One region of the Streptosporangium sp. NPDC002524 genome, then DNA from elsewhere that is predicted to be linked to it. Evidence: riboswitches for the same ligand, from Rfam matches in the RefSeq annotation. Region 1 holds a riboswitch; each other region holds the start of a gene.

Region 1 (5,459 bases):
CCCGCCTCGTTCAGGTGGGTGCTCTCGCCGCTGTCGCGGTTGTCGAAACGCACCACGTGGTACCCGCGGTCCGCGAGCAGCGCGCAGAACCTCTCGTCCCACTGGATCATCTGGCAGCCGAGGCCCGTGATCAGCAGGAGGGGGCGGCCTCCCGGAGAGCCGAAGGTTTCGTAGGCGATCTCGATGCCGTTCGCCGGGGCCCGCAGAGTCATGGCGCTCCTACCGTCCTTGCTGGTTCCGCGGGACAGAATGCCATTCGGGGGAAAGCGGGTCACCGGCGGGGTGGGCTCCGGGGGGAGAACCTCGGCCGGGGGCCCCGCCGGACGGGAGCCCGGTGGGCCGGGTCTCCGCGGAAGGAAGGCCGGGAGCCGGGGAAGCTCCGGCCAGGGGGTTCCGGCCAGGGGGTTCCGTTCAGGCGAGAGCCTGGTGGGCCTGGTCCCCGTAGGAGGGAGGCCGGGAGCGGGGAGGCCCCGGCTCAGCCCTTCCCGGCTCAGCTCTTTCCGGCGCCGATCGCGGCGGCTCGGGCGCCGGCGGCGGCCGCGTCGGCCTGCGCGTGCCAGGAGGCGGGCTCGACCATGACCTTGGGCTTGCCGGCCCACGGCCGGGCCGCGGCGCTCGCCAGCTGGGTCTGCACGCCGATCCCCAGTTCCTGGGCCTTGGCGAAGACGACCGTCGGGGGCTTGGCCGGGCTGGTGTCCCTGCGGCTCCAGGCACCGGTGGAGAACGCGACGGGGTGGTTCTTGATCCCCGTACCGCCACCCCACTTGGTGACCACGTACTTGATGTCGATGTGGCCCATGCCGCCGTTGCCGTCCACGCCGAGCGTGCCGGCGTTGAACGTTCCACCGGTCAGGTCGGCGAAGGTCTTGGCGTCGATGTCGATCATGATGCCCTGGTTCGAGGGGGAGCCCGGACCGCGGTCGCCGACGAAGAACTTGGCCTTCTTGCCCTTGTAGATGATGTAGCCCTCGGTGAGCAGGGGCCAGCTCGGGCTGGCGATCATGCCCTTCTGCATCGGCCTGCCGCTGGCGGGCAGCCCGGTGTCACCGGCCCGGCCGGAGGAGTCGTCCCAGAAGTAGGAGGCCGTGGTCGCGCCCTGGAGGAGGACGGTCTCGGCACTGGCCTTCGCCACGCCGACCTCGGGGTCGGCGGTGGCGGCGAAGCAGGGAGTGGCGGGCAGCGCCAGGGCGACACCGGCGGAGGCGAGGACGCTCGCACCGATCAGGGCGGCGGCCGCGAGACGCTTGCCGCGAGGATTGTCGTTCTGCCAGGTGGACTTGCTCAGGCCGTTCTTGTGCATACCAAAGATGGGGCGCATGGAGAAAAGGCTCTTTCGCGAGGGAACGGGGCAGCCGTGTGCGACACACCGAAGGGGGTGCACTGGCGGGGACGCGCTCGTCGGAAAAGGGGGCGTAGCCGGAATCTCAGGCAATCGCTACGCGGAGCACGATCTGGAGGACGCCGCGATCGGGGCGGCGAGAGGGTCGGGGGGACGGGGGATGTCGGGGGGCGGAAAAGTCAGGTGGCCGGCACGAACACGGGGTACACCGACGTGGTGACGCGGTGATCCATGAGGGGATCTCCTCTCCATCTCGTCTACCGGGTTAGCTGACGGGTTCGGGCGGTGGAGTTGCCCTACCGCCGCGCTGTCGCGGCGGATTCACCCCGGAAAAGTGGTTCCCCGGCTCCGGAGCCCGTACGGGCTCTCGGGATTCGACGTCGGCCGGCCGCTCCCTCTTGTGAAGGGCAGGTCGCCTACCGATAACTGTGGACACTACCTACCAAAACCGGACAAAGCAAAGCAAACACCATGAAAACCCCAGAAGATCTACCTAGTACCTTCAAGGAAGCCTCATCGATCGCCACGCCAGGCCAACACCCGTCCTACCAGCACGGATGTCTCTCCCATTTCGGGAACAGCCCCCGGAACCCCGTCTCAGGCCCTGTTTCCGGACTCCGTCCCGGCCCTCACGCCCGGGGGTCCGTACAGGGGAATCCCCACCCGGAGGTCCGTACGGAGAAATCCACGCCCGCGGCTCGACCTCGCCCGGCCGGTCCCGTTCCGGGAACCTCGCCCGAAGGCCTCGCGAGCCGGCTGCGGCCCGCCGGCCCCCCGCCCCGCTCAGTCCCACCAGAACGACCAGGCGTTCCTGCCCTTGATCTGCTCGGCGTAGCCGATGAGGTTCCCCGCCCCCTGGATGATGCTGTCGGGGCAGAACGTCCAGTGCTCCGCGGCGACGTGCAGGGCGTGCTCCGAGGTCGTCGGGGGCGCGGCGACGCTGAGGTCGAGGGTGTTGAAGCCCATCCCGACCACCCGCACCCCGAACCTGTCCTCCCAGCTCCGTACGACGGCCGCGAGCGGGACCATCCACTCGTTGTGGTTCAGGGCGCCCTGCCAGCCCATGACGGCGAGGGCGTCGGCCCCGCGCTCGACCGCGACGAGCCCGAGCGGGGTCCTGCGCTCGGCCACCAGACCGGCGTACCAGTCGGCGACCACGCCGGGATCGGCGGCGAGCCTGCCCGAGGGGGCCGGGCCGGGACACTCGGGGCCAAAGGGGTCGAGGAGCTCCAGCTGGTCGAGGTTAGCCTTGGCGATCCAGTCGGACCACACCTCGGCCATGAACGCGGCGGCGTGGTAGTTGTCGATCTGACCGGCCGTGTCCGGGGCGATCTGACCGGCCGACCAGGGCTGGACGGAGTCCTCCAGCAGCACCGGCCACAGGCCCGACCGCTCGTGCTGGGCCCTCAACCGGGCCCAGTACTCGCCGGAGACCGCCACCTCGCTGAGCCAGAACGCCGGACGGCGACGGACGGCGAGCTGAGCGTAACCGGGGTCGGGCCACACCACGTCCCCCGGCGGCAGCTCCACCGAGAGCCTCCTGCCCGCGCCCTTCCCGGCCCCGTCGCCGTCCTCGCCCCCGTCGGCTCCCCCGGCCCCGTCGGCTCCGTCGGCGAACAGCTGGCCCAGAACTGGCGGAAGTCGCTCACTCTCGCAATCGCTCATCTCTACCGATCCGATCCTGACCACGGACCAATTTTGGCCTGTCAACCGCCCCAAGGGACAGTTCTGCCCTGGTCCAGGCAAAAATTATCGGTATCGCGGAGAACGGAACCGGGTGGGTGTCCGTCCTCCACCGCCCCACCCGGCCGCCCGGCCGCCGCTCCGCACCGGGGCGCGCACCCGGCGAGAGGCCTGCGAGATCGCGCCCGCCACTCCCCCCCGCCAGGACCTTCACCCGCCGACGACGGGTCCCCGGAAGCCTCCCCGTTACCGGGGGCGGGCCACCGGTTTGTTGTGCAGTGCAGAACGTTGTGCTGCAAAGTGGCCACAGGGCGGCGGACTCGCCTACCTTGACCAGGTATTCGATTGCCGGATCACAATGGGAAGCCTCGATGAGTGAGCCCGCTCCCGAACGCAACCAGTCGGCCTCGCTCCGACGCGCCCTCGCCGTCCTCGCGCACGTGCGCGACCACGCGGGCGCGGGCCACGGCCTGTCGCTCACCCGGCTCGCCGAGGCGCTCGGCCTGTCCAAGAGCACGGTGCTCCGGCTGACCGCCCCGCTCATCGAGGCCAGGCTCCTGGAGCGCGACCGCAGGAGCGGCGCGTACCGGCTGGGCAGCGGCGCCCTGCACCTCGGGCAGGCCTACCTGTCCACCCTCGACCTGCGGACGGTCGCCGCCGAGGAGTCGCACCGCCTGATGGCGGAGGTCAGGGAGACCGTCCACCTCGTGGTCTACGACCCGCCCGACGTGGTCTACATCGACAAGGTCGAGAACGAGACCAACGTGCGCATGGCCTCGCGCATCGGCAGCCGCAACCCCGTCTACCGCACCGCCGTGGGCAAGGCGATCCTCGCCTGGCAGCCGGAGGAGGCCGTCGAGGAGATCGTGGCCGCCGGGATGCCGCACGTCACCCGGTACACCATCACCGACGGCGCGCGCCTGCGCGCCGAGCTGGGCCGGATCCGGCAGCGGGGCTACTCGGTCGACGACCGGGAGAACGAGCCCGAGGTGCGCTGCGTCGCGGCGCCGATCTTCAACCACAACGACGTCGCCACCTCGGCGATCTCCATCTCGGGCCTCACCTCCCGGATCACCGCCGCGCGGGTGCGAGACCTGGGCCCCCTGGTGGCCGAGGCGGCCCTGCGCATCTCCAGAAAGCTCGGGTCGACCCGATGATCGACGAAATCCACCCGCCGACTCCCTAAGGACCCGTTTTCCATGACTGATCTGGTAACGCTCGGTGAGAGCATGGCGCTGTTCAGCGCGCGGCGCACCGGCCCGCTCAGGCACGCCCGCGACTTCGGGCTCGGCGTGGGCGGCGCGGAGTCGAACGTGGCCATCGGCGTCACCCGCCTCGGCGGGCGCGCGGCCTGGATCGGCAGGGTGGGCGCCGACGAGTTCGGCGAGCTGCTGCGTTCGACACTGGCCGGTGAGGGCGTCGACGTGCGCGGGATGCGGGTCGACCCCGGGGCGCCCACCGGCCTGATGATCAAGAGCAGGCGCACGGCCGAGATGGTCGACGTGCGCTACTACCGCTCGGCGAGCGCCGGATCCCGGCTGCGCCCCTCCGACCTGGACGTCTCGCTGATCCGCTCGGCGCGCGTGCTGCACGTCACGGGCATCACGCTCGCGCTGTCGGCCTCCGCGGCCGAGGCGGTGCGGGCCGCGATCGCCGAGGCCCGCGACGCGGGCGCGATCGTGTCGATGGACATCAACTACCGTCGCGCCCTGTGGACGCCCGCCGAGGCGTCCGCCGCGCTGCGGGAGGTCGTGGCCTCCGTGGACGTCCTGTTCGCGACCGAGCCCGAGGCCCGGCTGATCGTCGAGGGCGACGACCCGCTCACCCTGGCCGGGGCCCTGTCGGCCCTCGGCCCGCGCCACGTCCTCATCAAGCGCGGCGCCCTCGGCGCGATCGAGCTCTCCGACGGCGCCGTACGGCACGCGGAGCCCTACCGGGTCGTCGAGCTCGACCCGGTGGGCGCCGGGGACGCCTTCGCCGCGGGCTGGATCGCCGAGACCCTCGCCGGGGCGACCTCCGAGCGGCGGCTGGCCACGGCCTGCGCGGCGGGGGCCTTCGCCGTCACCGCCGACGGCGACTGGGAGAGCCTGCCCCGCCGCGCCGACCTGGACCTGCTGCGCCCGGCCGACGCGGTCGACACGGTGGACGCGGTCAGCCGCTGACCCGGTGACCCGCTGGCCCGGGGCCCGGTGGCTCGCTGGCTCGCTGGCCTGCTGACTCGCTGACTCGCTGGCTCGCTGGCCCGCTGGCCCGGTGACCCGGTGACCCGGTGACTCGGTGGCCCGCTAGCCCGCTGGCCCGGTGACCTGCTGGCCTGCTGGCCCGCTGGCCCGCTGGCCCGCTACGGCTCGAAGAGGACCAGGGGGTGGCGGCGCACCATTTCCAGAACCGCTCGGCACACCTCTCCCGCCCGGGGGAAGACCGCGCTCATCAAGAC
Region 2 (5,459 bases), on a different contig from region 1:
CCGCGGCCTCGGTTCCGCTGCCCCTGAAGGGGATCGCCAGGTTCGACCCCCGCAAGCGGGCCAGGCTGGGCGGCGCGCCGATCGCCGCGCAGCTGGAGACCGACAAGAAGTTCCGCGAGCTCGTCGCGGAGACGCTGACCGAGGGCTGGCCCGAGCTGATCGCGAGCCTCGCCGAGGGCACGGTCCCGCCCGCGGCCGAGCCCGTGATGGTGGCCGCGGCCGCCTACCTGACCCGGCCGCCCGGCTGGGCGGAGATGGTCGAGACGGCCCGCGCCGACCTGGAGCGGTCGGCCGCCGCGGCCGAGGGCTCCGCGCAGGAGCAGACGGTCTCCCGGCTGCGCGAGCAGCTGGCCACCCAGAAGACCGCGGCCAAGGAGGAGTCCGAGCGGCTGCGCGAGCAGCTCAAGACCTCGCGCTCCGAGGTCTCCGACCTGCGCCGCAGGCTGCACGACGCCCGCGAGCGGACCAAGGCGGCCGAGGCGCGCGCCGCCGCCGCCCAGGAGGTGGCCGACGAGGCGCGCGCCGCCGCGCTCTCGGCCGGGAGCACGGTGGAGAGCGAGCTGCGCCGCCTGCGCGAGCGGCTGGCCGACGCCGAGCGGCAGCTGGAGTCGACGCGCAGGGCCGCCCGCGAGGGCCGCAGTGTGGAGGACACCAAGGTACGCATGCTGCTCGACGCCCTGCAGGACGCCGCCGCCGGGCTGCGCAGGGAGCTCGCCCTGCCCTCGGGCATCCACCGCCCCGCCGACTCGGTGGCCTCGGTGGCGCCCGGCAGGCAGGGGGTCCAGGCGGTCCCCGCGCGGGCGCTCGCCGACGACGACCCCGCCCTGCTCGACCAGTTGCTCGCGCTGCCGCAGATCCACCTGATCGTCGACGGTTACAACGTGACCAAGACCGGTTACGGCACGTTCACCCTGGCCGACCAGCGCAACCGTCTCCTCACCGGTCTCGGCGCGCTCTACGCGCAGACCCGCACCGAGCTGACCTGCGTCTTCGACGGCGCCGAGCTGAACGGCCCGGTCCCGGTGTCGGCGCCCAGGGGGGTGCGCGTGATGTTCAGCGCCCCTAACCAGATCGCCGACGACCTGATCCGCCAGCTGGTCCGCGCCGAGCCCGCGGGGCGTGCGGTCGCGGTGGTCTCCTCGGACCGCGAGGTCGCCGAGTCGGTCCGCAGGATGGGCGCGAGGCCGGTCCCGTCGGTGCTTCTTCTCAGACGTCTCGGGCGCGCGTAAACCTTTCGTGGTCGCCGGGCATCGGATCACCCAGGAGGATTGATTCGATGAAGAAGATCATAACGCTCGCCCTCACCCTCGCCGTCCTGGCCGCGGGGGCGACCGTCACCACCCCCGCGGCGGCCACGACGGCCGCCATCCCCAAGGGTTTCCTGCTGTACGAGAAGGACGCCGCCAAGAAGGACGACGACCCCGAGACCAACTGGAAGGTCGTCAACTCGGCGAAGGCCAGGCTGGCCGTGAACCCGTGCGACAGGAGCACGCTGGCCGCGACCGGCCGGACGGCCGCGCGGACGGTGACCTTCACCGGCGTGCCGGACTTCATGAAGGTCGAGCAGGTGATCCTGTACGGCTCGCGCGCCTCGGCCGTCTCGGCCGTCGCCCAGGTGCGCGCCGCCCTGGCCAGGTGCGGGGCGAGGACCGACTCGGGCTCCTCCTACCGCTACGCCTCCTCGCGCCTGACCGGCGTCGGCGACGAGGCGCTGCGGATCTCCGGCCAGGTCTACTACGGGAGGAAGGCCGGGGTGGGCGGCGACCGGAGCGTGCTGGTCAGGAAGGGCAACGCGGTCGTGGTCTACCTCTGGGCGGGCGAGTACGCCAAGCCCGCGAAGGGCGACTGGACCGTCCAGTTGCGCGACGCCAGGAAGATGACCGCCAAGGTCTGCGGCATCGCCGTCTGCGGGTAGCGCGACGAGGGCTTGATCCGGTTCGACCTGGTTCGGCCCGGTTCCGTCTGGTCCGGTCTGGTCCGGTCTGCTCCGCTTCCCGCGATCGGGGCTGGGGCTCGATCCGTTTCGGCCTGGTCCGCTTCCAGCGACCGCGACCGGAGCCGGGGCGCTGTGCGCGGCCGGGGGCCGGATTGGGCCGTTCCCTCACGAGCGGCGTTCGGGCCGGGCAGGGTCGGGCAGGGTCGGGCCGGTTTCCGCGACCGAGGTCCGGGGCCGGGTTCGGGCCGCTCGCGGCCGGGGCGTCGCCGCCCGTCAAGTGGCACCCCGGCGGCGGGTAAAGGGTTTCCACCTGCGATTAAGGAGCAAACCCGGCAAAAAGGTGAGTCAATCATTACTTCTTCTGTACTATTCGCCGCAGGTCTGGTGCAGTCGGGAGGCGTTGACGTGGCCGTGGCGGGTTTGCCGGTTGGACTGATTCGGATGCCGGTGGCGGCCGGGCTCGCGCTCGCGTTGCTGATGTTGCCGGTGAGCGGAGCGTTCGCCGAGCCGAAGCCGACACTCGCCCAGGCCAAGAAGAAGCTGGAGAAGCTCAACGAGCAGGCCGACCAGGTCGTCGAGAAGTACAACCAGGCCTCGGAGAAGTGGAAGCGGGCCAGGAAGAAGTACCGCACGCTCAACGAGGACCTGACCCGCCAGAACGACCAGGTCGCCGGGCTGCGCAAGGAGCTCGTCACGATGGCCGTCAGCACCTACCAGGTCGGCGTGGTCAACGGCTGGGAAGGCATGATCTACCAGACCGACCCCGGCGCCCTGCTGAGCGGCCTGGCCGCCGCCGACCAGATGTCCACCTCCCGGGCCCAGTCCCTGAGCGCCTTCGACGAGGCCACCAAGGCGCTGCGGACCAGCCGGGACGAGGCCAAGACGGCGCTCGCCGAGGCCGACGAGACGCGCGACGACCTGGCCAAGGAGAAGGCCAAGGCCGACAAGATGGTCAAGGCCCAGACGAAGATCCTGCGCGAGCTCAACGCCTTCAGGACGGGCAACCCCGAGAGCCCCGGGATCCAGTACAGCGGCTCCGCCTCGGGCAACGCCCGCGCCGCCCTGCAGTTCGCCTTCGCCCAGATCGGCAAGCCCTACCAGTACGGCGGCACGGGCCCCGGCGGCTGGGACTGCTCCGGCCTGGTCCAGGGCGCCTGGCGCAGCGGGGGAGTCAGCCTTCCCCGTACGACCTGGGAGCAGTGGAGCTGGGGCGCGAGCCGCAAGGTGTCGCTGAGCGAGCTCCAGCCGGGCGACCTCATCTTCAGCGAGGGCCTCGGTCACGTCAGCATGTACGCGGGCGACGGCCGGATCGTGCACGCCCCGCAGACCGGCGACGTCGTCAAGGTCGTCCCGCTGTCCTCCTACGGCCGCCGCATCGTCGGAGCCGTCCGCCCCTGAGCGGGGTCCCCTAGCGCTTCCCAGGGCCGTCCCGGGCCTGTCCCCTTGCATTGGATGATGCCCCGCCTCGCGTCGTAGGGAGCGCCGGGGGAAACCGGATGTGCCGGGCGCGGCGGTGATCTCAGCGTCGGGACATGATCAAACCATGGACGCCCGACGAGCTCGCGTACGCCGACGCCGTGTTCGGTCGCCTGCTCGGTCGTCGGCTCGGCGGTGCGGCGGACGACCCGGCGCTGGGCTACCCGCGCGACGACTACGCCGAGCATCTGCGCACCGAGTACAGCACCTTCGGGTGGCTGCCCGAACCGATGCCCGGACCGATGCTTGACGCCGCCGGATTCGGGATCGTCGAGGCGGAGTTCCGGCAGTCGATCTACGGCGCCCGCACGTGCGTCAGGCGATGAGAGTGCCTGGCCGGATCGGCCGGGAACGGTCCATCCGCGAGGCTCAAACCTCAATCAGCGAGATGTGATGAATATTACAGAAATGGCTATTTGACGGAGTGATGTCCGAATGTGTGACGAGAGTCATATCTCGATAGCATAAATAGCCATTAAGCAGGGGTAACAGGAAGATCAAGAGGACTATCCGGTCACCCGATTTGGCGAATGCTTTGCCGAAAGTTGGAGAACGGGGTAACTTCTGGCGTCGCGACGTGCAAGCCACGCCGTCGCGGCGAATGTCGGTCTTCGGGCCGGTGTCCCTTATAGAAATCCAACCGGCCGCCGTGCCCCCACCCGGGGGCAGGGCTCGTCACGGCGGCCCGCCGAATCCATGCAGCCAGGAGGCATGGAACCGGGGACCCAAAAGGCCCAGCACAGCGTGGCCAGGGGTGAATCGGCGCATTTGTGCCGTAGGGCATCTTCCAAGCCCGAACCCGTCAGCTAACCCGGTAGGCATCAGTGGAAGTCCCAAGGAGAAATCCTGTCTACCACCCCGTACAACCCCCGTCTGTCGCGCCTTTTCCGCCTTTCCCTCGGCGGTATCGCCCTCACCCTGACCGCCTCAGCCGGAGCGGTCACCCTGGGGCCCATGGCGGCGCAGGCGACGGTGGACGGCCCCTCGGAGATCCTGGTCAACAGCGCGGCCGGAGTCTCCGAGAAGGCCGAGAGCACCACGAAGACCGCCCCCCAGACCGCGTCCAAAGCCAAGGCCAAGGGCAAGGCCGGGAAGAGCAGGGCGGCGCTGCAGAAGATCCGGGCCGGAAAGGCGGTCTCGGCGGCCAAGAAGCAGATCGGCGATCCGTACCGGTGGGGAGCCTCCGGTCCCGGAGCGTTCGACTGCTCGGGGCTCGTCCGATACGCCTGGAAGAAGGCGGGCGTGTCCCTCCCCAGGATCACGCACAGCCAGTACAGATCGATCAGGAAGAAGGTCTCGTGGAGCAAGTTGCACCCCGGTGACCTGCTGTTCTTCAGCGGGAAGGGCCACGTCGGCATGTATGTCGGCAAGGGCAGGATGGTCCACTCGCCGAGCAGCGGCAAGACGGTCCGTATCGTGAGGCTGGCGGGCCACTACAGGTCCTCCTTCGCCGGAGCGGTACGGCCGGGGGCCTAGACCCCACCCGGATCCCGGGAGGCCAGGGGCCTGACCCCGCCCGGATCCCGGGACCCGCGCGTGAGCCGGAGCACCGGCCCGAGCACGGGAAAGCGGCCCCGGCCCTCCACCAGGAGGGCCGGGGCCGCTCCATGCCGGTCGAGTACCATCGGCTCGTATGTCCGTCCCGAAAGGGCGCCGCGCCGTGCTCGCCGGGATGCTGGCGCTGATGAGCGCCGGTCCGTTCGCCGGGACGGGACCCCTCCTGGCCGGAGCCGCACCCCTCCCGCCCAGGACGCCGTACGACGCCAGGACACCTCCGCGCGACCCCCGCCACCTCCGTGACCCCCGCGACCCCCGCGACCTCCGCGACCTGTGGCCGGGCGCCGCGGTCACCGTCAGGGGCGAGCACTCCCTCGTGGTCGGCCACCGCGTCCCCGCCGCCGTCCTGCGGGATCTGGCGGCGCGGGCCGACCGGGCCCGCGCGACGATCGCGGCGATCTGGGGGCCGGTCCCCGCGGTGATCCTCTTCCCCGCCACCGACGCCGAGGCCGCGGCGCTCGCCGGGGCCGGGAGCACCCGCGGCCTGGCC
Region 3 (5,459 bases), on a different contig from region 1:
AGCTGAGGATCGGCCCCGCGGCCGAGCGGCTGCGCGAGCTTCCCGAGCACCCGGCCATCGATCTGGCGTTCATCGACGCCGACAAGGTCAACTATCCCGTCTACTACGAGATCCTCATGTCCCGCCTGGCCCCCGGCGGGGTGATCCTCGTCGACAACACCCTGTGGAGCGGCCACGTCGCCGACCCCAGCAGGGACGACGAGACCGTCAGGCACATCCGCGAGTTCAACGACATGGTCAGCGCCGACGAGCGGGTCACCTCGATCATGCTCCCCATCGCCGACGGCCTCACCATGATTCGAAAGCACTGACGAGAACTTTCCCGAATCGCGGGCGCGGAGAAATCTTTTCGATTACTTTGAGTGACGTGACCAACACGTTGCGCCCACCCGTGCGGGGGGAAGGATGACCTCATGGCCAAGACCCTGGACCGTCGCGAGGCGAAGCCCATGTCCACCAACCACCAGGAGCTCGAACGGCACTACCAGAAGACCTGCGATCAGTGGCCCGACCGCAAGGTCGAGCTCATCAACGGCCGGATCGTGGTGAGGGAGTTGCCCACGCTCAACCACGCCAAGATCATCCTGCAGTTGCTGGTCCAGCTCATCCCGTTCGCCACGGCGCAGGGCTGGCACCCCGTATACGACGTCAAGCTCTTCCTCGGGGTCCAGAAAGATCGCTATCGGCCCGACCTCCTCGTCGTGCCGAAATTTCCCCGCATGTGGGACGACGAGAACGTCTACGCCGAGGAAACGCTGCTCGTCGTGGAGGTGGTCTCCCCCAGCAGCCGTGACGACGACCATGTCACCAAGCCGGAAAACTGCGCGATCGCCGGTGTCCCGCTCTATCTGGTGATCGACGCCACCCAGAATCTCGCCCGGCTGCTCAGCCACCCCGGAGAGCGGGGATACCAGCAGCAACACCAGGTGATCCTCGGGGAGTCACTGGAGCTCCCCGCGCCCTGGGACCTCACGATCGACACCGGCAAGCTGATCGAGGAATAGGCCCGCCCGGCGGGAGAGGCCCGGCCGGGTGGGCGGCCAGGTCTCCTCCACGCGAGACCGATGGGACCGGCGGGACCGGCGGGACCGATGGGACCGGCGGCCCTCCGGCCGACCGGCCCCTGCGGACCTCTCCGTGAGCTCCTCCGTACGGGACCGACGGGCATCTCGGCCGACCGGCTCTCACGCCCCCCTCCGTACTGGGCCTGCGGACACGTCTCCGTGCGGAACCGGTGGACACGTCGGCCGACCGGCCCCGCGCTGACCTCTCCGTGGCTCTCCACGGACTTCTTCGTACGGGGACTAGCAGATCTTGTGAACCCAGCTGTGCGGGTCGGGACGGGATCCGTACTGGATGCCCACGAGTTCCTCGCGGATCTTCGAGGTGACGGGGCCCTGGGTGCCGTCGCCGATCGTCCAGGCGCGGTCGGCGCCCTTGACCGAGCCGACCGGGGTGACCACCGCGGCGGTGCCGCAGGCGAAGACCTCGCTGAGCTCGCCCGTCTCGCAGCCCCGCTGCCACTCCTCGACCGACAGGCGCCCCTCCTCGGCGCGCAGGCCGAGGTCGGCGGCGAAGGAGAGGATCGAGTCGCGGGTGATGCCGGGCAGGAGCGTTCCGGTGAGCGCCGGGGTGAGCAGGCGGTCGCCGTAGACGAAGAACAGGTTCATCCCGCCCATCTCCTCGACGTAGCGGTGCTCGCTCGCGTCGAGCCAGACCACCTGGTCACAGCCCTGCTCGACGGCCTGGCGCTGGGCCACGAAGGCCGCCGCGTAGTTGCCGCCGCACTTGGCGAAGCCGGTGCCGCCGGGGGCCGCGCGGGTGTACTCGGTGGAGAGCCAGACCGTGACGGCCTTGCCCCCGCCGAAGTAGGCCGCCGCCGGAGAGGCGATGACCATGTACTTGTAGGTCCTGGACGGGTAGTTGACGCCGAGCGCCGGCTGCGTCGCGATCATGAAGGGGCGCAGGTAGAGGCTGTGTCCCGGCGTGGTCGGGACCCACTCGCGGTCGGTCTGGACGAGCAGCTCCAGCGACTCGACGAACGTCTCCTCGGGCAGCTCGGGCATCGCCATCCGCGCCGCCGAGGTGTTGAAGCGCGCGGCGTTGGCCTCCGGCCGGAAGGTCACGATCGTGCCGTTCTCCTGCCGGTAGGCCTTGAGCCCCTCGAAGAGCTCCTGCGCGTAGTGGAAGACCGACGTCGCGGGGTCGAGGCTGAGCGGGCCGTACGGCACGAGCTTGGCGTCGTGCCAGCCCTGCCCCTCGGTGTAGTCGATCGAGATCATGTGGTCGGTGAAGACCTGCCCGAACCCGGGGCTCGCCAGTACCTGCTCGCGCTCTGCCGCGGTGCGAGCGTGGTCGGAGAGCTGCACGTCGAAGCTGAGCTTCTGAGCGGTGGTCATCGCACGGATCCTTCTCTTGGTGTCTGGCTTACCCTTGGGTCCATTCTGCGTCGGACCGGGTAACGGGAAACTACTCCATCCATGCCGAAAACCGGCAGTGCTGGAGAAACAAAAACGCACCTGGCGGCTCGGATGAGCCGCCAGGCGCGTCGGGGTCGAGGAGGGCGGCTTCCTCAGCCGGCTACTCGGGCGGTGATGTCGTCGCCGATCTCCTGGGTGGTCCGGCCGGCCCGGCCGGACAGCCGCTCGACCAGGTCGTCGGCGACGGCCCGCTCGACCCTGGCGGCCTCGTCGGCCAGGCCCAGGTGGTCGAGGAGCATGGCGACCGACAGGATCGTGGCGGTCGGGTCGGCCTTGCCCTGGCCCGCGATGTCGGGGGCGCTGCCGTGGACCGGCTCGAACATGCTCGGCGCGGTGCGGTCGGGGTTGACGTTGCCACTGGCCGCGAGGCCGATGCCGCCGGCGATCGCCGCGCCGATGTCGGTGAGGATGTCGCCGAAGAGGTTGTCGGTGACGATCACGTCGAAGCGCTCGGGCTGGCTGACGAAGAACATCGAGGCCGCGTCGACGTGGCAGTAGTCGGTCTGGACATCGGGAAACTCCAGGCCGACCCGGTCGAAGGTGCGGGCCCAGAGGTCACCGGCGTAGGTGAGCACGTTGGTCTTGTGGACCAGCGTCAGCTTCCTGCGCGGGCGGCCCTGCGCCTTGGCGAAGGCGTAGCGCACGACGCGCTCGACGCCGTAGGCGGTGTTCAGCGACTCCTGGGTGGCGATCTCGTGCGGCGTGTCCCGGCGCATCACGCCGCCCGCCCCGGCGTACGGGCCCTCGGTGCCCTCGCGGACGACGATCATGTCGATGTCCTCGGGGCGGGCCTTGCCCAGCGGCGTCTCGACGCCGGGGAAGAGCTTGACCGGGCGGAGGTTCACGTAGTGGTCGAGCCGGAAGCGGAGCTTGAGCAGCAGGTCGCGCTCCAGGATGCCCGGGGGCACGCTGGGGTCGCCGACCGCGCCGAGCAGGATCGCGTCGTATCCGCGCAGCTCTTCGAGGACCGTGTCGGGCAGGGTCTCGCCGGTCTCGTGGTAGCGCTTGGCGCCGAGGTCGTAGGTGGTGGTCTCCACCTTCGTGCCGACCGCTTCGAGGACCTTCAGCCCCTCGGTGACGACCTCGACTCCGATTCCGTCCCCGGGGATGACCGCCAGGCGAATGTTACGCGAATCCATGCAGGCACCTTACCGGTCCGTCTCGGTGATCGAACAGCGGTCTCACCCTCCGGACACATGCACCTTCAGACCCCCTGATCGTTTTGTCCATTTTTGCTTCCTATTGACCGTTTCGGGAGGTTTGGCTATGGTCCTCCCATTCACATCAATGCCTAATCCGTACGGGCCATCCCCTTACCGGGCCCGCACGGAGCCGGGGAACCACTCTTTACGGGATCTACCTGGCCTCGGGAACCCCGCTCCTCCCCCGGAGCGCCGTTCCCGGCCGTCGTCAGGTGGATTCCTTGGGGCGAATCAGCGCGTTCTCGCGCCGTAGGGCGGCCTCCACGCCCGAGCCCGACAGCTCACCCGGCCGGCCTTATGGAAGGAATTCATGCTGTCCGGCACAGTTCTCCCCCGCGTCCTGTCCATCTCCGCCTCCCTGATCGTCGCGGGCGCCGCGGTGTGCGCGGCCTCACCCGCCGCCCTGGCCGCCTCCCCGCCCCCCGCCCCCGGGCCCGCCGCGCTCAACACCCCCGCGCTGAAAGAGGCCCTCAAGGCGGTGGCCGTCAAGCCCGCTTGGCAGAAAGCCGTGAAGTGGGCCCTGTCCAAGCAGGGAACGCCCTACGTCTGGGGCGGCACCGGCCACGGCGGCTTCGACTGCTCCGGCCTGGTGCTCCGCGCCTACGGCGCCGCCGGGATCAAGCTCCCCCGCGTCACCAACGACCAGTACGCCGCCTTCTCCAAGAAGATCGCCTGGAAGGATCTCAAGCCCGGCGACCTGGTCTTCTTCAGCGGCCTCGGCCACGTCGGCATGATCACGAAGCCCGGCTACATGGTTCACGCCCCGCAGACCGGCGACGTGGTCAAGGAGGAGAAGCTCGACTCCTGGCGCCGCGACTCCTTCGCGGGCGCGGTGCGTCCCGACCCGCAGGGCGTTCAGCTGGCCAAGCGGGTCAAGCTCGCGACGGAAACCGTGGCCGGCGGATGAGACACGCCGGCGGATCACCGCCGGGAGGCTCCGAAGATCCCGGCGGCGAGAACGGGCTCAGCGGGTGGGGACACCACCGTTGTCCCTGCGGTCCAGAGCGGTCTGGAGCGCGTCGGTGGCCTCGTCCTCGGTCTCGTCGGGACGGTTCCAGGGATACATGTCGTACATGGCGAATCTCGTCTCGGTCGCATGCCAGCAAGGAAGGTGGTCGAGACTCCGGTCGGGACTCCGACCAGGCCTGATGTCGCGGGTCCGGATCACGGACCGCCGACGACGGGGGCTTGGAGCCGGCACGCGCCACGACACCGCGGCGAGTCGCCGGCCTGCCCCTGTCAGGCCTCGCCGCGGCAGGTAGGAATTACGAGAACCTGGCGCATATCACTCCAGGTTACCCGGCGGCGGAAACACCGTCTCGTCCGGCGTACACACTTCTCACATGCTGAGACGAGAGGTGGCCGCCGTCCCGGTCTCCGGGACGGCGGCCACCTGGGCTTTTCCGGCTAGTCGGCCAGGTCGACCGAGCGGCCGCTGTCGGCGCCGATCTCCGAGCCGATCTGGTCGATCACCTCGGCCGGGATGGCGGTGTCGACGGTGAGCGCGATGAGCGCCTTGCCGCCCTTGACGTCACGGGCCACCTGCATCGAGGCGATGTTGATCGAGTGGTCGCCGAGGATGCGGCCGACCACGCCGACGATGCCGGGCCGGTCGGTGTAGGTGAAGAACGACAGGTGGTCGGTCGGCTCGATCTCCATCTGGTAGCCGTTGACCTCGACGATCTTCGTGATCTGCCTCGGCCCCGCCAGGGTGCCGGAGACCGAGATCGCGCGGCCGTCGGCGAGGACGCCGCGGACCGTCACGACGTTGCGCCAG
Region 4 (5,459 bases), on a different contig from region 1:
CGGCGCCCACCCCGAAGTCCGACAGCACCAGGAGCGGCACCTCCTGGGCGATCGCCTCCAGCGCGGCGGTCGAGCTGACGGTGACGAACCCGGCCGCGTGGGCCAGGTGCTCGTGCATGGGACCCACCGCGAAGCGCACGGCCGCGGCGCGCACCCGGCCCTCCTCGGCGAGCGACTGCCACAGGCGCTGGTAGTGGTAGCGCTCGTTGTGGGTCTGGCGCTCGGTGTCCAGGGCGCGGAGCTTGACGACGATGTCAAGGTCCGGGCGGCGTCCGGCCAGCTCGGCCAGGGAGAGCAGGACGCGCTCGCGCTCCTCCCTGCGCCTGGGCACCTTGGCCTGGGTGGCGAACACCACCCGGTCGCGCGGCCCGGTGGCGGGGACCTCCGCGTCACCGCGCAGGAACGGCAGCCGGGCGAGCCCGATCTGGCCGCCCCCGCCCAGCCGGGCGCCGATCTCGGAGAACTCCTCGACCTCCCGGCCGCTGTGCAGCACGAACAGGTCGCACCCGCTGCGGAACAGCCACGCCTTCTCGGTGGCGGGGACGGAGATGCCCGGCAACCCCGAGACGAACACCGGCCTGGGTCGCAGCCCGGCCAGCACGTCCCCGGCCAGCACGTCCACCACGGGCCCCGTACAGGCGACGAGCACCACGTCGGGCCTGAAGCGCTCCGCGGCCCGGCGCAGCGCGCGGGCCGACAGCACGGGCGGGTCGGCCGCCGAACCGTCGACGGCGGCGTGGATCTGCGCCGTCGACGGGGTGATGGGGGTACGGATGACCGCCAGCTCCGTCTCGCAGCCCGAGGGCAGGTCCCTCAGCAGGCAGGCCGCCCACTTCAGGTAGGAGTCGGAGTCGGCCACGGCCAGGACCTTCAAAGAGAACCTCCGGCGGGGAATCCCCGGTTTCGTACGGTTTTCACGCGGTTTCGTGAGTGGAGAGGCGTCCCACGAGCGGCGAGCCCGCCGGGCGTCGGCCACGGGGTCATGGCCCGCTGACTCCCGTGTCGTGATGGGCGAACCGCGACAGGTGGGAGCGGAGTGAGGGGGCCGCCTCGGCCGTCCACCACTCGTCGGGGACGTCCACCGTCTCCACGGCGACGCCCCGGGCCGAGAGCAGGACCCGCAGGGAGGTGACCGCGGTGGACGGCAGGCTGAGCACCCGCTGCTCGGCGGCGAGCCCGCGCAGGGTCATCTCGGCGGGGGTCCCGCCGTCGTAGACGGTGATCCCCGGCTGCTCCCCGACCCGGACGAGGTCGTCGGGATCCTCGCGGCGGTGCGGGAAGTAGGCCACCGGACCGTCCGAGCCGAGCCCGGCGAGCCAGGTGAAGTAGGGATCGCGGTGGATCAGGCCGTTGCGGACCAGCGAGGTGCCGAGGACGACGGTGCGCTCCTCGGGACGGGGCCCGCGCAGCGGCTGGGACCGCAGCCAGGCGAAGTCGTGGGTGACCAGCTCGGTTCCCCCGGCGCGTACGGCCTTCGCCAGGTCGGGGGGCACGGGCAGCGCGGTGAAGATCGACAGCCGTCCCGAGCGGGCGGCGGCGCGCAGCCTGAGCCCGGCCGCAGCGCCGAGGGCGGTCCTCAGCCTGCCGACCTTCGCCCGCGCCCGCAGCAGGGGCGTTCCCAGCCTGCCGGTGAGCAGTTCCAGGAGCCTGATGGTGGCGAGACCGTCGTCGACGATCACGATCCGGCCGGGGAGCGCGGTGAGCCAGCGGAACTGGACCTTGCCGGAGAAGGCGTCGCCCACCACCCAGGTCTCGCCCCGGCGCGGCCGGGGCATGTCCGGCCTGGCCGCGGTGAGCTCCAGCCCGCTGGGCAGGGTGAGACGGCCCAGCTCGCGCCCCGTCACGGCGAGCGGGCGCAGCTTCGCCCTGGGCACGAGATGGCTGCGGGCACCGAGCAGCCCGGCATGGTGGGCCTCCACCGCGCAGAGCATCTGCAGCGGTGACTCCACCCAGGCAACGGCCGAACCCTGATCCCGCGCGTGGTCTCGGCCGTCCTCCACGCCGGGCGATGACCCGTTCACGACTGCCACAACCTAACCCGGTGTCCTTAAGCGCCCGGGAACTGCGGGTGAACAGCCGACCACGCGCACCTGTTGATGATCATTCGGGCTTTACCTCCGCACGCGGCGGGGCCTGAGGGAAAGCGTGTTCCTTTACGTGACACCTTTACCTTCAGGAGGTCGTAGGGCCCTGCCGGGCGCATCTCTTTACCTTCCGGGCGAAGAGGCCCTTGCGCCCCCCTTCGCCAGCGGCCTGAGCTGCGAAAACCCCCTGAACACGGGCTTGGAGCGACCGGATCCGGCACGCCGGCTCCGCCCCTCCCATGGGAGAACCCCTACCATCCGAATACTTTTTACTATCGAAAACATGTTCGACATCTGACCGGGTGTGCCGCTTTTGGCCAGGACCTCACTCGCGCGTCATAGCACCCTCCGGCCGGCGGCTCGCGGGCGGGTCGGGAAAACCCGGATCGCCGCGCAGGCAGGGGATCCCGGCACCGGCGGGCCGTCTCCCCGCCCGCCGGGAAGAGCCGCGACGAGGGCCGCCCGACCCCACCCCTCCGGCCGGACGGCACCGTGCAACACCTCCCCCGTTCACACGTATTCCCAAGTCAGGGCAATATGTCCTACTTGTAATCGTCTGTCCCCCTGACGTACCTTCGTCCTGTTCATGGCAATTGCCTAGGTCTATCCAGGTCTGTGCATTGCCGTCACATTGCCCGACCGTGTTCCACCCGGCGGAGAACCTTCCGCCACCGGTGAGCACGGCCGCCGAATCCGCGAGGTCTGCGGAACCGGGGAACCACGTTCCTGGGGTGAATCAGCGCACTGTGCGCCGTAGGGCACTTCCCAGCCCGAACCCGTCAGCTAACCCGGTAGGCGGAATGGAAGCGAAGCAAGGAGTCGAACCCCCGTATGACCCATCGCCTCATCTCCACTCCCCGCGCGGCATGCGCCATCATGGGCGCGTGCGTCGCCCTGGCGACCGGCACCACCGGCACCGCGCTGGCCGACGGCCACGGCGTCGTGAACGCTCCGCCCGTCGACACCCAGGCACAGGCCGCCAAGACCGCGAAGACCCCCCTCCAGATCGTGGCCGAGAGGCTCCCCAAGGTCTCCGCCGCGAAGGTCCTGGACATCGCCTCCAAGCAGATCGGCGTCCGCGAGAACGCCCAGGGCGGCGGCACCAAGTTCCACTCCTGGTACATGTCGAGCCCCCGCGCCAAGGAGACCCTCGCCCGCGACGGCGGCCGTACCGTGTACGACTACGCCAACGCCCCCTGGTGCGCGATGTTCGTCTCCTGGGTCGGCGAGATGGCCGGCATCCGCCCCACGATGGGCTGGGACGCCTACACCGTGGCCCACGCCAGGTGGTTCAAGAACAACGGGCACTGGGGCACCATCCCCACCCCCGGCGCCGTCGTCTACTTCGACTGGGCCGGTGGCAAGACCATCGACGGCATCGACCACGTCGGCTTCGTGAAGAAGGACAACGGGGACGGCACGATCACCACGATCGAGGGCAACACCGGCAACGGCGACGTCGAGCAGCGCGTCCGGCCCGTCTCCGAGGTCGTCGGCTACGGCTACCCCGTCTACTCCAACTAGACCCTCGCACGCGAGGAGCCACGTCCCGGAAACGGCCACCCCGTCTCCTGCGACTAACCCCGCCCCCGCGAGGGCACCGCGCACGCGAGAAGTCATGTCCCGAAAACGGCTACCCCGTCCCATCCGGCCGACGACGGATCCTCTCCCGGCCCCCGCCGTCTAACGGCGGCCCCGCCGGTGAACGTCGACCCGGTCCACACACTCCCGGGGCGGTGCTCGATCGAGCACCGCCCCGGGAGCGTTTCACGTCCGTCCCCTCCGCCTTGACACCCCTTGACAGCCCTTCGCCGAGGGTGTGCCCCCCGGCCCCGAGCGACGGCCCCGCCCCGCGCGGACACGAAATGCCCCGACTGTATGTCCGTGAGATGGGAGCGCTCCCAATCACCCTGATGAGACGTTTGTGCTGGTTTCGCGCTGATAGTCCTGCCTAAAACGGCCGGATGTAACGGTTGAGTTTCGGCATATTGACGTCCTGGTTGCCCATCGTCCACTCTTCGTGGGAGCGCTCCCAAAGCACATTGAGGAACGACCTCGTCACGAGGACCGCGTTTGTCGGGGACTGGTCCGCGATGTCGCCTCCCAATGATTCGGGCGACCACCTGAGAGGGGTCCGGAATGTTGAACAACAAGCGGCACGGCAAGCTCGCCGCCGTCGCGGTCATGGCGGCCACCGCCCTGGCCATCACGTCGTGCAGCTCCAGCGAGCCAGCCGCGCCCGCCGCGAACGGCGGCTCCGCCGCGGCAGCCGAGCCGGTGACCATCACCGTGCACACCTTCGGCGGCGGCGAGAACTTCGGCTACGACAAGGCCGTGGAGACGTGGAACGCGGCGCACCCGAACATCCAGGTCAAGTACCAGAACCTGACCGACCGGTTCGAGGACGTCTACCTCCCGCAGCTGCTCCAGCGCCTGCAGGCCAACAGCGGCGCGGCCGACATCATCGCCCTGGACGAGGGCGCGATGGGCCTCATGAAGGCCCGCCCGCAGTTCTTCACCGACCTGGCCGAGTACGGGCTGGACAGCCGCAAAGCCGACTTCCCCGCGGCGAAGTGGGAGAACGGCGTCAACGCCGACAACAAGCTCTTCGCCCTGGGCACCGACATCGGCGGCATGACCATGTGCTACCGCAAGGACCTGTTCGAGAAGGCGGGCCTGCCCACCGAGCGCGAGGAGGTCGGCAAGCTCTGGCCGGACTGGAACGCCTTCAAGGCGATCGGCGAGAAGTTCAAGGCCGCCAACCCCGGCAAGACCGACCCCAAGTTCATCGACGGCCCCAACACGCTCTACAACGTGATCCTGTCGCAGGAGGCGCCGAAGAACGGCAACGTCAACTACTTCGACAAGAACAACCAGCTCATCATCGAGACCAACCCGGCCGTCAAGACCTCCTTCGACACGGTGAAGAGCTTCAGCGAGGCGGGCCTGACCGCCAAGCTCGCCTCGTTCACCCCGCCGTGGAACGCCGCGATCAAGAAGGGCGCCTTCGCGACCATGGGCTGCCCGGCCTGGATGCTCGGCGTGGTCTCCGGCGCGGCCGGTGACGACAACAAGGGCAAGTGGGACGTCGCGTCCGTGCCCGGCGGCGCGGGCAACTGGGGCGGCTCCTACCTGGCCATCCCCAAGCAGAGCAAGCACCCCAAGGAGGCCGCCGAGGTCCTGAACTACCTCACCGGCAAGGAGGGCCACGTCATGGCCTTCCAGGAGGCCGCGGCCTTCCCGAGCTCCCTCACCGCGCAGCAGGACCCGGCGGTCGCCGACCTGAAGAACCCGTTCTTCAACGACGCGCCGACCGGCCAGATCTTCGGCGCCTCGGTCAAGGACCTGCTGCCCGTCTTCCTCGGCGAGAAGCAC

What was found. Region 1 has a riboswitch for cyclic di-AMP ahead of ABT053_RS08110 (hypothetical protein). Riboswitches for the same ligand answer to the same signal wherever they lie in the genome.
Region 2: it holds a riboswitch for cyclic di-AMP, as region 1 does, so the genes downstream of both, ABT053_RS21230 (C40 family peptidase) here and ABT053_RS08110 (hypothetical protein) in region 1, are expected to answer to the same signal.
Region 3: it holds a riboswitch for cyclic di-AMP, as region 1 does, so the genes downstream of both, ABT053_RS14450 (C40 family peptidase) here and ABT053_RS08110 (hypothetical protein) in region 1, are expected to answer to the same signal.
Region 4: it holds a riboswitch for cyclic di-AMP, as region 1 does, so the genes downstream of both, ABT053_RS00780 (CHAP domain-containing protein) here and ABT053_RS08110 (hypothetical protein) in region 1, are expected to answer to the same signal.

What each region holds. Positions count from the first base shown of each region.
Region 1 is NZ_JBEOWK010000004.1:227,221-232,679, reverse strand. Features, by position in the region: gene ABT053_RS08115 (alpha/beta fold hydrolase) at 1-212, opposite strand, end outside; gene ABT053_RS08110 (hypothetical protein) at 491-1,300, opposite strand; cyclic di-AMP (ydaO/yuaA leader) riboswitch at 1,579-1,729, opposite strand; gene ABT053_RS08105 (DUF4253 domain-containing protein) at 2,123-3,004, opposite strand; gene ABT053_RS08100 (IclR family transcriptional regulator) at 3,394-4,179, shown strand; gene ABT053_RS08095 (sugar kinase) at 4,222-5,184, shown strand; gene ABT053_RS08090 (hypothetical protein) at 5,364-5,459, opposite strand, start outside.
Region 2 is NZ_JBEOWK010000011.1:291,515-296,973, forward strand. Features, by position in the region: gene ABT053_RS21210 (NYN domain-containing protein) at 1-1,229, shown strand, start outside; gene ABT053_RS21215 (hypothetical protein) at 1,277-1,915, shown strand; gene ABT053_RS21220 (C40 family peptidase) at 2,378-3,334, shown strand; gene ABT053_RS21225 (hypothetical protein) at 3,469-3,738, shown strand; cyclic di-AMP (ydaO/yuaA leader) riboswitch at 4,089-4,248, shown strand; gene ABT053_RS21230 (C40 family peptidase) at 4,367-4,888, shown strand; gene ABT053_RS21235 (hypothetical protein) at 5,046-5,459, shown strand, end outside.
Region 3 is NZ_JBEOWK010000007.1:217,560-223,018, reverse strand. Features, by position in the region: gene ABT053_RS14470 (O-methyltransferase) at 1-311, shown strand, start outside; gene ABT053_RS14465 (Uma2 family endonuclease) at 414-1,004, shown strand; gene ABT053_RS14460 (branched-chain amino acid aminotransferase) at 1,305-2,399, opposite strand; gene ABT053_RS14455 (3-isopropylmalate dehydrogenase) at 2,573-3,619, opposite strand; cyclic di-AMP (ydaO/yuaA leader) riboswitch at 3,759-3,992, shown strand; gene ABT053_RS14450 (C40 family peptidase) at 3,993-4,589, shown strand; gene serA (phosphoglycerate dehydrogenase) at 5,090-5,459, opposite strand, start outside.
Region 4 is NZ_JBEOWK010000001.1:195,287-200,745, forward strand. Features, by position in the region: gene ABT053_RS00770 (DUF6716 putative glycosyltransferase) at 1-874, opposite strand, end outside; gene ABT053_RS00775 (hypothetical protein) at 981-1,949, opposite strand; cyclic di-AMP (ydaO/yuaA leader) riboswitch at 2,760-2,897, shown strand; gene ABT053_RS00780 (CHAP domain-containing protein) at 2,916-3,608, shown strand; gene ABT053_RS00785 (ABC transporter substrate-binding protein) at 4,224-5,459, shown strand, end outside.